DNA from 3 places in the Pseudomonas sp. P106(2024) genome. Region 2 is predicted to be linked to each of the others. Evidence: riboswitches for the same ligand, from Rfam matches in the RefSeq annotation. Region 2 holds a riboswitch; each other region holds the start of a gene.
What was found. A riboswitch is a leader RNA that binds a small molecule or an ion and turns the genes downstream of it on or off. The one in region 2 is predicted to bind cobalamin.
Positions count from the first base shown of each region.

Region 1: it holds a riboswitch for cobalamin, as region 2 does, so the genes downstream of both, cobO (cob(I)yrinic acid a,c-diamide adenosyltransferase) here and AC25M7_RS03915 (TonB-dependent receptor plug domain-containing protein) in region 2, are expected to answer to the same signal.
Region 3: it holds a riboswitch for cobalamin, as region 2 does, so the genes downstream of both, AC25M7_RS04965 (ABC transporter substrate-binding protein) here and AC25M7_RS03915 (TonB-dependent receptor plug domain-containing protein) in region 2, are expected to answer to the same signal.

Region 1 covers NZ_JBLIYU010000003.1:55,008-58,899, forward strand. The annotation lists gene AC25M7_RS06385 (C40 family peptidase) at 1-175, shown strand, start outside; gene AC25M7_RS06390 (C40 family peptidase) at 322-855, shown strand; gene AC25M7_RS06395 (hypothetical protein) at 909-1,487, opposite strand; cobalamin riboswitch at 1,638-1,856, shown strand; gene cobO (cob(I)yrinic acid a,c-diamide adenosyltransferase) at 1,970-2,581, shown strand; gene AC25M7_RS06405 (cobyrinic acid a,c-diamide synthase CobB) at 2,578-3,873, shown strand; gene bluB (5,6-dimethylbenzimidazole synthase) at 3,870-3,892, shown strand, end outside.
Region 2 covers NZ_JBLIYU010000002.1:85,040-88,931, reverse strand. The annotation lists gene AC25M7_RS03925 (TonB-dependent receptor) at 1-545, opposite strand, end outside; gene AC25M7_RS03920 (DUF2946 family protein) at 620-1,009, opposite strand; cobalamin riboswitch at 1,146-1,338, shown strand; gene AC25M7_RS03915 (TonB-dependent receptor plug domain-containing protein) at 1,429-3,384, shown strand; gene AC25M7_RS03910 ((2Fe-2S) ferredoxin domain-containing protein) at 3,396-3,892, shown strand, end outside.
Region 3 covers NZ_JBLIYU010000002.1:298,182-302,073, forward strand. The annotation lists gene AC25M7_RS04955 (LysR family transcriptional regulator) at 1-13, shown strand, start outside; gene AC25M7_RS04960 (acetyltransferase domain-containing protein) at 112-1,272, shown strand; cobalamin riboswitch at 1,300-1,497, shown strand; gene AC25M7_RS04965 (ABC transporter substrate-binding protein) at 1,612-2,625, shown strand; gene AC25M7_RS04970 (FecCD family ABC transporter permease) at 2,622-3,638, shown strand; gene AC25M7_RS04975 (ABC transporter ATP-binding protein) at 3,635-3,892, shown strand, end outside.

The DNA of each region.
Region 1 (3,892 bases), on a different contig from region 2:
TGGCCGCGTGAGCCATGCCGGCATCTACCTGGGTGACAACCAGTTCATCCACTCCAGCAGCCGCCGCAGCGGTGGTGTGCGTATCGACAGCCTGGGCGATCGCTATTGGAGCAAGACCTTCATCGAGGCCAAACGCGCGCTCGCCATGGCGCCGACCACGATCTCGCGCAATTGATTTGATATCAAAATGCTGTAACCTCGCACGGCGGCGTAGCTGAAAAGCTCGCCGCCGTGCGCATTTACAGAAAGCGTCTAATCTAAATTCTCAACTCTTTTTACCTTCGGCCGTGGCCGTCGGATTTTCGACAGGACGTTCGCATCATGGCGATGTTGGCGCGCTTCGCATTCTTTTCCCTGGTGGCCCTGCTTGCGGCCTGCTCCAGCCGTGCACCTGCGCCGGCGCCCACGCCCAAACAGCCGATGGTGTTCAATCAGGCGCCTTCGTCACCTGCGGCTGACGATGTATTGTTTCGCGCCATCGGCCTGGTGGGCACACCGTATCGCTGGGGTGGCAATACACCGGATGCCGGGTTCGATTGCAGCGGCCTGATCGGCTATGTCTACCGTGATGCGGCGGGTATCAGTCTGCCACGCTCGACCCGCGAGATGATCGTCATGCGCGCGCCAAATGTGGATATCAATTCGCTGCAGTCGGGTGATCTGGTGTTCTTTGCCACCAGCGGCGGGTCGCAGGTCAGCCATGCCGGCATCTACGTCGGTGAGGGGCGCTTCGTGCATGCACCGTCGACGGGCGGCACCGTGCGCCTGGACTACCTGTCCAACAGCTACTGGGCCAAGGCCTACCTCCAGGCCAAACGGGTGCTGCCGCCGGGGCATCTGGCGCAGAATCCCTGATACCTACCGGCGCGGGCAGGGTATGAACTTGGTCCAGTATTGCCTGGCTGGCATCAAGCCTGTTTGAGCAGAAGCGCCACTCCGGGATAGTACTGCCCCAGTTCGTTGTGCAGCTTGCGGTAGGCATACGGGAAGTACCAGGCAAGCGCACAGGCCGTGTGCTTCTGCAGATCGTCCACCAGGTCCTGCAGTTCCTCGGGGCTGGCATGCTGGCCGGCCTTCCAAGGTGTGACGAACAGTGCCCCGGCCTTGAGTTGGCTGCCATAGGCGATCGGCTTGGCCAGGGCGGCGGTTTCCTGCAGGGCCGCTGTCAGGTCGAGGCGAGCGATGCGCGGCCAGCGCTGGCCGGCGTGCAGGTACAGCGACTCCTCGGCGCTGCTGATCGACAGGTCGCAGCGCCCGTCGCGCTCGCCCTCGTCGCGCTGTTTCTTGCTCATGTGCCGTTCCAGCGCCACCAACTCACCCTGCCAGGCGGCAGCGGCGAGCAGGCCGACGTTGCTGGCTGTGCCGTGCCAGTAGGGCGCCTCGTTGTCGCCCTGCAACTGGTTGAAGCGGTCGATGCAGTCGACCCAGCGCTCGAGGGCCGGGCGCAGGAACTCCAGGCGCGGGTTGTTGATCATCAGGCCTTGCATGCTGCGCTCTCCTTGTCATTGTGATCCGGGTCGGCCGAGTGATGGCTATGTGATATCGCTGCTCTGAGTGTGGCACAAGCTGTTGAATCGGCCATTGATCCAGGCCAGATCGGCCCTCGCTCGATTGACGCTCCCGGTGCAACCCTCTAACCTTCGCGGCGTGCTTCAGGTGCCCCGCGAGCTGCGGTTCGGCAGGGTGAAACTGGGAAGCCGGTGGGCGCCAGTAGGCGCGAGTCCGGCGCTGCCCCCGCAACGGTAGATGAGTCGACGGCTACGCAAGGCCACTGGATGTCCATGTCCGGGAAGGCGCGTAGCCAGGGCCTGCGCCCGCTCATGAGCCCGGAGACCGGCCTGTCACTGCCAAACGGCATCACGGAGGGTGATGCGCGGTGCGATGTGGCCCTCGCCATGCCTCCTGCGCGCTCCTCGTCTGCCTGCCTTTTACCTGTCGCCGCCGCTGCGACAGCCTGCGGAGACCCCTGATGAGCGAATCCATCGAACGCGACGAACGTCACCTGGCGCGCATGCAGCGCAAGAAGGCGATCATCGACGAGCGCATCGCCAATTCCCCCAATGAATGCGGCCTGCTGCTGGTGCTGACCGGCAACGGCAAGGGCAAGAGCAGCTCGGCCTTCGGCATGCTTGCCCGCGCCCTTGGCCATGGCATGCAGTGCGGCGTGGTGCAGTTCATCAAAGGCCGCAACAGCACCGGCGAGGAGCTGTTTTTCCGCCGATTTCCCGAGCAGGTGCGTTATCACGTGATGGGCGAGGGTTTTACCTGGGAAACCCAAGACCGCCAGCGCGACACCGCCGCTGCCGAGGCCGCCTGGGCGGTGTCGCGGCAGTTGCTGCAGGACCCCTCTATCCAGTTCGTCGTGCTCGATGAGCTGAACATCGCCCTCAAGCACGGCTACCTGGACCTCGACCAGGTGCTATCGGATATCCAGGCGCGTCCGCCGATGCAGCATGTGATCGTCACGGGGCGCGCTGCCAAGCCGGAGATGATCGAACTGGCTGACACCGTCACCGAGATGGGCATGCTCAAGCACGCCTTCCAGGCCGGTATCCGCGCGCAGAAGGGCGTCGAACTGTGAGTGAGTCGCGCCAGTGTCCCGCCGTGCTGATCGCGGCCCCGGCCTCGGGCCAGGGCAAGACCACGGTCACTGCCGCCCTGGCCCGCCTGCACCGCAACCTCGGGCGCACGGTGCGGGTGTTCAAGTGCGGGCCTGACTTTCTCGACCCGATGATCCTCGAGCGCGCCAGCGGTGCCCCGGTCTACCAGCTCGACCTGTGGATGATCGGCGCCGAGGAGAGTCGCCGCCTGTTGTGGGAAGCGGCGGGCGAGGCCGACCTGATCCTGATCGAGGGCGTGATGGGCCTGTTCGACGGCACGCCGTCGAGCGCCGACCTGGCGCGCCACTTCGGCGTGCCGGTGTTGGCGGTGATCGACGGCACGGCCATGGCCCAGACCTTTGGTGCCTTGGCTCTAGGCCTGGCGCGCTACCAGCCCGACCTGCCGTTCGCCGGGGTGCTGGCCAACCGGGTCGGCAGCCTGCGTCATGCGCAACTGCTCGAAGGCAGCCTGACCGAAGGCCTGCGCTGGTACGGCGGGTTGTCCCGCGAGCGCGGCATCGAACTGCCCAGCCGTCACCTTGGCCTGGTCCAGGCCAGCGAGTTGAACGACCTGGATGCACGCCTGGATGCCGCCGCCGAAGCCCTGGGCGCCAGTTGCGATGCCGCGCTGCCGCCACCGGTCCGTTTTGCCGAGCCTGAGCCTGTGAATGTGACTGCGTCGCTGGCCGGAGCGCGCATCGGTGTGGCCCGCGATGAGGCCTTCGCCTTCACCTATGGCGCCAATCTTGACCTGCTGCGTGGCCTCGGTGCGCACCTGGAATTCTTCTCGCCGGTGCATGACCGCGAGCTACCCGTGGTGGACAGTCTCTACCTGCCCGGCGGCTACCCCGAACTGCATCACCAGGCGCTGGCCGCCAACGCGCCGATGCTGGAAGCGATCCGCGCCCATCATGCCGCCGGCAAGCCGTTGCTGGCCGAGTGCGGCGGCATGCTCTACCTGCTCGACGCGCTGACCGACGTGGCGGGCGAGCGCGCCACGCTGCTGGGCCTGCTGCCGGGCGAGGCGACCATGCAGAAGCGCCTGGCGGCCCTGGCCCTGCAGGCGGTCGAACTACCCGAAGGCACCCTGCGAGGCCACACCTACCACCACTCGCTGACCAGCACGGAGCTTGCGCCGATCGCCCGCGGCCAGAGCCCCAACGGCGGTCGGGGCAACGAGGCGGTCTATCGTCTGGGGCGTCTGACCGCCTCCTACGTGCACTTCTACTTCCCCTCCAACCCTGACGCGGCGGCGGCGCTGCTGCGACCATGAGCCGACACGCCTACAGCGA
Region 2 (3,892 bases):
CCGTAGCTGACGCGGCCTTCGAAACTGTCCTCATCGCGGTTGGCCAGTTTGGTGATCATGTTCAGGCTGCCGCCGACCGCGCCACTGCCGTTGAGGAACGACGAGGGGCCGCCGAGCAGTTCGACGCGGTCGTAGATCCACGCGCCAACCGGGCGCGCCGTGGCGCCGTACTGCAGGTTGATGCCGTTGAACAACTGGCTGATCTGGGCGCCGTTGAAACCACGGTAAGACACGTAGCCGCCCCAGCCGGGCGGTGCCGAGGCGTTGACCCCGGGCAGGGCGTTGGCGGCGTCCTGGAAGTTGCGCGCGCCGATGCGCTCCATGGTCTTGCGGTCGGCAACGCTGACTGAGGCGGGGTTTTCGCGGGCGCTGAGGTTCAGCCGCGAGCCGCTTTCGATGGGGCGGTCAAGATCGAGCGTGGTGGCTTCTTTGGGTTGGTCGGCGGTGGCCGTGACGTTGCTGGCGGGCAGGGTCAGGGTGTCATCCTGCGCCCAGGCGCAGGTTGCGCTGCCTACGAGCAGCGCCAAAGTGGTCATGCGGAACATGCAAGGCTTCCTGGCTGAAATCGGTGGGCGCACGCCCGCTGCCGATCAGGCAGTAGTACTTGGGCGTGGCGATGTCAGAACGCGAGAAGCGAAGCGGGGGAGGCGCGCGGATTGACCAGGGGCCAGCGCTGCTTGGGCAGGGGCGGCGCGGGTTGTCTGGGTAAGGGTTTGCTCGACTCCCCGGCGAGCAAGGCCAGCAGGCCGAAGAACACCGCCAGCAGGGTGGCGCTGAACAGGCTGGCGATCACGCAGTCGCCGCCGGCAGGCAGCACCGGGTCGGTGATGTCCTGGTCGCCCTTGAACACGCCGCTGCTGTCGGCCGCGCACCAGGCGGCGTCATCCAGGCCGGCCAGGCGCAAGCCTGCCATCTGTCCATGGCCCATGGCGCACAGCAACGAGCCGAACAAGATGCTGAAATACAGCACCCAGGCGACTTGCGATCGTGTGTGGCGGGCCAGCTTCATCGGCAAAGCTCGAAGGGAATGGGTTGGGCGTGCGGATTCTACAACTTTTGACACATCTGCCTAGAGTGTTCCTGCGATAAAAAGCATTCGAAACGATACGCCTGCCTGGCTTGACGCCTCTGGGCCCCAGGTGTTCAGATGCCGACCGATTTCAGGTGTCCCATGCCGCCGCGCATGGGGTTAAACGGGAAACCGGTACGAGTCCGGTGCTGCCCCCGCAACGGTATGCAAGTGATGCCTTCGACAGACCACTGTGGCCAATGCGCCATGGGAAGGTGAAGGCGTCTAGTCTTGCGAGCCCGGAGACCGGCCTGGAATGTGGTAGGCAAACTCCTGCGGTGGGCGGGCATGGGCCGGTATTGGCGTGTGCGCGATCCGTGCTCCTGCGTGCTTCTGCGAAAGTCACTTTCGAGAAGAGCATGATTGCTGTGATTCACTCCCGACGTTTATCCCCCAAGGCCCGGACCCTGCTTCTGGGATGCCTGGCCAGCCCCCTGGCACTGGCCGAAAACACGCCCCTGGTCCTCGACCAGCAGATCGTCGTCGCGCCGTCGGTGGAGTCGACCAACGTCGCCGCCATGGCCCAGTACGGCAGCAAGGTCGAGATCGTCAGCCGTGAGCAGATCGAGCGCGCCGGCCCCGGCGCCGACATCACCCGGGTGATGCAGATGTTCATCCCCGGCTTCTACGTCGCGCCGAAGAACGGCCCGTTCGACTACGGCACCTATTCGCTGCTCGGCGGGCGTAACGACGACACCCTGATCCTGCTCGACGGCGTGCGCTTGAACAACCGCCTGTACGGCGGCCTGTACCTGGACACCCTGCCGGCCAACGCGGTGGAGCGCATCGAGGTGCTCAAGGGCGGCCAGAGCCTGTTATTCGGTACCCAGGCGGTGGCCGGGGTGATCAATATCGTCACCCGCAGCCCGCAGAGCCGCGAGGCTTCGGGTGAGGTCAACCTGGGCCTGGACAGCTTCGCCGGCAGCAGCAAGGACGCCCGCGTCGAGCGGATCTTCAGTAACGGCTTCGGCGACCTGGGCCTGCTGGCCTATGTCAGCCACAACGTCTCTGATGGCTACCAGCCGTTTCGCAACCGCGACTACAGCGGCAACGTCAGCGACAAGAAACGCGGTTACGAGGTGACCACCTTCGGCGGCAAGGCGGTCCAGGCCTTCGGCGACGATGCGCGGCTGGAACTGTTCTACCAGTACACCGACGCCAACCTTGATTTCGCCCGGCCAGTGAACAACTACAAGACCACCAACGACCGCGTGCAGCAGATCGCCACGGCGACCTTCGAGCAGCGCCTCAACGAGCGCCTGAGCTACTTCATCAAGGGCCACGTCAACGATTGGGACACCCGCTACACCCGCATCAACAACCGTGACGATGGCAGCCGTAACGTGGTCAACCACAACGACTACTGGGGTTTCACCGACTGGGGCGTGCAGGCCGAGGGCAAGGCCGAACTCGACGGCGGCCATGTGCTGGTGTTCGGTTCCGACAACCAGTGGTTCAAGGGCCAGGACGATGTGCTGGTGATCGACGACAACAAGGCCCAGGCCAATGCGCTGTATGCCCAGCTGCGGCCCAGGATCGAGGCCTTGCCGGACTGGCACCCGAGCCTTGGCGTGCGCCACGAGGCCATGAGCGGCGGCGACAGCGCCACCGTCGGCATGCTTGCCTCGCTGTACGACCTGAACGACAACTGGCAACTGCGTGGCCAGTACGGCAGCGCCTACAAGCTGCCCAACGCCGAGCAGCTGTTCGTCAACGAGCCCGGCGACGAGATCGGCAACCGCGACCTCAAGCCCGAGAAGAGCCGCAACGCCGAGCTTGGCCTGGACTACCACGGCCTGCTGCTGGCGCGCGAATTCAGCGCCAGCGTCACCGTGTTCCGGCGCAAGATCACCGACCTGATCACCCTGGACGGCAGCCAGTGGGTGAACGGCCAGGGCCAGGTGCAGATGCGGGGTTTCGAGGCCGATGCACGTATCCAGCTCGACGACCAATGGAGCCTGCAGGCAGACATGACCCGTAACCTCACCGAGTCGCGCACCGGGGCGACGATCAACGACGTGCCGAGTTTTTTCGCCCGCTCGCGGCTCGGCTACGAATCGGTGGACCGCATGTGGGGTGCCGGAGGGGCCATTCGCTACATTCGCGATGTGGTCAGCTCCAAGGGCGTCGAGTACGGCCATTACTCGGTGGTCGACGTCGATGCCTACCGCTACCTGGACGGTGCCCGCCAGCACCGGTTGAGCCTGCTGGTGGAGAACCTGTTCGACCGCGACTATGTCACCAGCCGGGCGAGTAACGTCGACAATCTCGGACGGCCGTTCACCAGCGAACTGCGGTACACCTACACCTTCTGAGGGGCGTGAGCATGGACTACCAGCGCGTGTTGTTCGTCGGCCCTGGCCTGGGCGTTGGCTCTGCGGCCGAAACCTTTGGCGCCGAGGTCCGCGACCTGCGTGGCCGCGAGGCGGGCCGGGATATCGTAGATACCCTGGAGGGCTTCGATGGGCTGTGGGTGGTTATCCGCGAGGCCCTTGACCAGGGTGTTGAGCGCTTGCTGGTAGTGGACCTGGAACCCACCTCGGACAGCGCCTACCTTGACTGGCTGCGCGATGAGCTGGGGCGTCTGGCGCAAGGTCGGGCCGGTGTCTGGGTCACGGCCCAGGCCTTGGGCCGTCGCGGCCTGGACGCGCGGGCGGCCTGTGCCAGCATCGGTGAGCACACCCGCCACCTGCCGTGCGACCAGGTCAACGCGGTGGCCAGCGATCCGGACTGGTCGCGTGTGCCCGAGCATGCCCGCCAAGTGTTCCTGTGCACCGGCCCGCGCTGTGTGCGGCGCGGTGCCTTGCCGTTGTGGAAACGCCT
Region 3 (3,892 bases), 210 kb from region 2:
GATTCAGGGCTGATTCAAGTGGAGTGCCAGCGCATGGCTGTATCAAGGTACAAACAAATGAAATAAAATAACATTTCATTTGAATGATACCTCTGCCAGCGACCCTCCTCGATGACCAGCCTCCCGACCGCCCTCCCCAGCCAACGCCTGCACAGCATCGACGCCCTGCGCGGCCTGGTGATCCTGTTCATGCTGCTGGACCACGTGCGCGAAACCTTCTTCCTGCACTGTCAGGTCAGCGACCCGATGACCATCGACGCGACCGACCCCAGCCTCTTCATCAGCCGCACCCTGGCGCACCTGTGCGCGCCGGTGTTCGTGCTGCTCACCGGGCTGTCGGCCTGGCTTTACGGCGAAAAGCACCAAGGCCGGGGCGATGCAGCGACGTTCCTGTTCAAGCGCGGCCTGTTCCTGGTGCTGCTGGAGCTCAGCCTGGTCAACTTCGCCTGGACCTTCCAGTTGCCGCCGAGCGTGATCTACCTGCAGGTGATCTGGGCCATCGGCCTGAGCATGATCGCCCTGTCGCTGCTGGTGTGGCTGCCACGCCCGCTGCTGCTGGCCCTCGGCGCGCTGATCGTCGCCGGCCACAACCTGCTCGATGGCCTGCACTTCGCGCCGCACTCGGCGCTGCATGTACCCTGGGCGATCCTGCACGAGCGCAGCTGGCTGGAGCTGCCCGACGGCTTGCGCCTGCGTACCTCCTACCCGGTGCTGCCATGGATCGGCGTGATCGCCCTGGGCTACGGGCTCGGCCCCTGGTTCGGCCGCGGCAGCGATGCCGGCGAGCGCCAGCAGCGCTTGCTGCTGGGCGGCATGATGCTGCTGCTCGGCTTTGTCGTGTTGCGCCTGCTCAATGGCTACGGCGAGGCGCCGTGGACCTTCTACGCCAACGGCGGGCAGACGTTGATGAGCTTCTTCAACATCACCAAATACCCGCCGTCGCTGCTGTTCCTGGCCTTGACCCTGGGCGCTGGCCTGTTGCTGCTGCGCACTTTCGAGCGTGCGGGAGACGCCCGTTGGATCGGCCCGCTGGCAGTGTTCGGCGCCGCGCCGATGTTCTTCTACCTGCTGCACCTATATGTGCTCAAGCTGCTGTATGTGGCCTGCGTGGGGCTGTTCGGCCTGAACCAGGGCAGCCATTTCGGCTTCGACGGCATCGGCGCGGTGTGGCTGGTCGCGGTGCTGCTGGCGATCGCCCTGTACCTGCCGGTGCGCGGCTTCGCCCGGCTCAAGGCGCGGCGGCGCGACATCGCCTGGCTCAAGTACCTGTAAAAGCGTTTTCACCCGGTGGCCCGATGGTCTACCATGCCGCCCGCCGGTTTCCACACGGAATCAAAAGGGAATCCCGGGCGCGCCGAGGGCGGGCCAAAGGGAACTGCCCCCGCAACTGTAGGTGCCGAGCCTGCGCCATCGATGCCACTGGGTCTGCCGACCCGGGAAGGCCGGCGCCGGCCAGGACGCACCAGTCAGGAGACCTGCCGGCACGCATTCACCAACCGGCGGGGTGTCCGGGATGGTCATCCGCCCCTGGCCGCGTGCTTGCCGCGCGACGCTTGGCGATGCCTGTCCGTGGGCCATTCCGTGCACCACCCGACAGGAGATCGCCCCACCATGCCGTACCGCCTCGCCACCCTGCTCGCCGGCCTGTCACTGGCGGGCCTGGCCCACGCCGACGCCACCCGCTACCCGTTGACCATCGACAACTGCGGTTTGCCGCAGACCTTCGCCCAGGCCCCGCAGCGCGTGGTGACCATCGGCCAGGCCGGCACCGAGTTGCTCTATGCCCTGGGCCTGGGCGAGCGGCTGGCGGGCACCTCGCTGTGGTTCAACAACGTGCTGCCCGAGTTCAAGGCGCAGAACGACAAGGTCGAGCGCCTGGCTGACAACGAGCCGGGCTTCGAGGCGGTGGTCGGCAAGCGCCCGCAGCTGGTGACCGCGCAGTTCGAATGGATGGTCGGCGCCCAAGGCGCGGTCGGCACCCGCGAACAGTTCGCGGAGCTGGGCATTCCCACCTACCTGCTGCCCTCGGACTGCGAAGGCAAGGACAACCTAGTGGGCGCCGACGGTACCCGCCTGCAGCCGTTCAGGATCGACACCATCTACAGGAGCGTCAGTCAGCTGGCCGAGATCTTCGACGTGCAGGATCGCGGCGAACACCTCAATGCCGAGCTCAAGGGCCAGCTGGACCAGGCCCGGCAACGCCTGGCCGGCCAGGACCTGAGTCACACCAGCGCGCTGTTCTGGTTCTCCAGCGCCGACCTCAAGGTCGACCCTTACGTCGCTGGTCGCCAGGGCGTGGCCGACTTCATGCTGCAGACCCTCGGCGTGCGCAACGTGGTCGAGTCCCGCGAAGAATGGCCGGCGGTAGGCTGGGAGACCCTGGCCAGGGCCAACCCCACCTGGCTGATCGTCGCGCGCATGGACCGCCGCCGCTACCCCGCCGACGACTACCAGACAAAGCTCGAGTTCCTGCGCAGCGACCCGGTGACCCGCAACATGGACGCGGTCAAGCAAGGCCGGATCATCGTCCTCGACGCCGACGCCATGCAGGCCGGCATCCGCCTGTTCCGTGGCCTGGAGGTGCTGTCCAGCGCCTTTGCCAGTGGTAAAGCGCCACAACCATGAACCGTTTGCTGCCCATCAGTGCCTTCGCGCTGTTCGCTCTGTGCCTGGCCATGCTCGCCGGGATCGCCATCGGCGAGACGCGGATCAGCGCCGAGGTGGTCTGGCAGGTACTGGCCAACCAGCTGTGGCAGGCCGGCCATGCGCTCGACCCCATCGACGCCGGCATCGTCTGGAACTACCGCCTCCCGCGCACCCTGGTGGCCGCCGCCTGTGGCGCGGGGCTGGCGACCTGCGGGGTGATCCTCCAGGCGCTGCTGCGCAACCCGCTGGCCGAGCCGTACCTGCTGGGCCTGTCGGCAGGCGCCTCGACCGGTGCCGTGGCGGTGGGGCTGTTCGGCCTGGGCGGCGCGGTGCTGTCGCTGTCGGCCGGTGCCTTCATCGGTGCGCTGGCCGCGTTCGCCCTGGTACTGGTGCTGTCGCGGGCCAGCGGCAGCCGACACGACAATGCGCAGGTGATCCTCGCCGGCATCGCCGGCTCGCAACTGTTCAACGCGCTGACGGCCTTTCTGATCACCAAGTCGGCCACCGCCGAACAGGCCCGGGGCATCCTGTTCTGGCTGCTGGGCAACCTCAGCGGCGTGCGCTGGCCGTCGGTCTGGCTAGCGCTGCCGGTGGCCGTGCTCGGGCTGGCGGTGTGCCTGTGGCACCGCCGGGCACTGGACGCCTTCACCTTCGGTGCCGATTCGGCGGCCTCGCTGGGCGTGCCGGTGCGGCGCACGCAATTGTTGCTGATCAGTTGCACGGCGCTGGTGACTGCGGTGATGGTCTCGATCGTCGGTGCCATCGGCTTCGTCGGCCTGGTCATCCCCCACGCCCTGCGCCTTCTGCTCGGCCCCGGGCACAGCCGCCTACTGCCGGCCAGCGCGCTGGGCGGTGCGTTGTTCCTGATTGTTGCCGACATCCTCTCGCGGACCCTGATCGCCGGCCAGGTGATCCCGGTGGGCGTGGTCACCGCCTTGATCGGCGCGCCAGTGTTCGCGCTGATCCTGGTCAGCCGCCGGGGGCGTCCATGACCGTGATGACCGCCCTCGCCAACGCCCCGCTTGTCTGCGAGGGGCTGGGCCTGCGCCTGGGCGGCCGCGAAGTGCTGCAAGACATCGACCTGAGCGTGATGCCCGGCGAGACCCTCGGTGTGGTCGGCCCCAACGGATCGGGCAAGTCAACCCTGCTCAAGCTGCTCGCCGGCCTGCGCACGCCCAGCAGCGGCAGCGTGCGTTTGCTGGGCGAGGCGCTGGAGCGCATGCCGCGTCGCCGGGTTGCGCAAAGC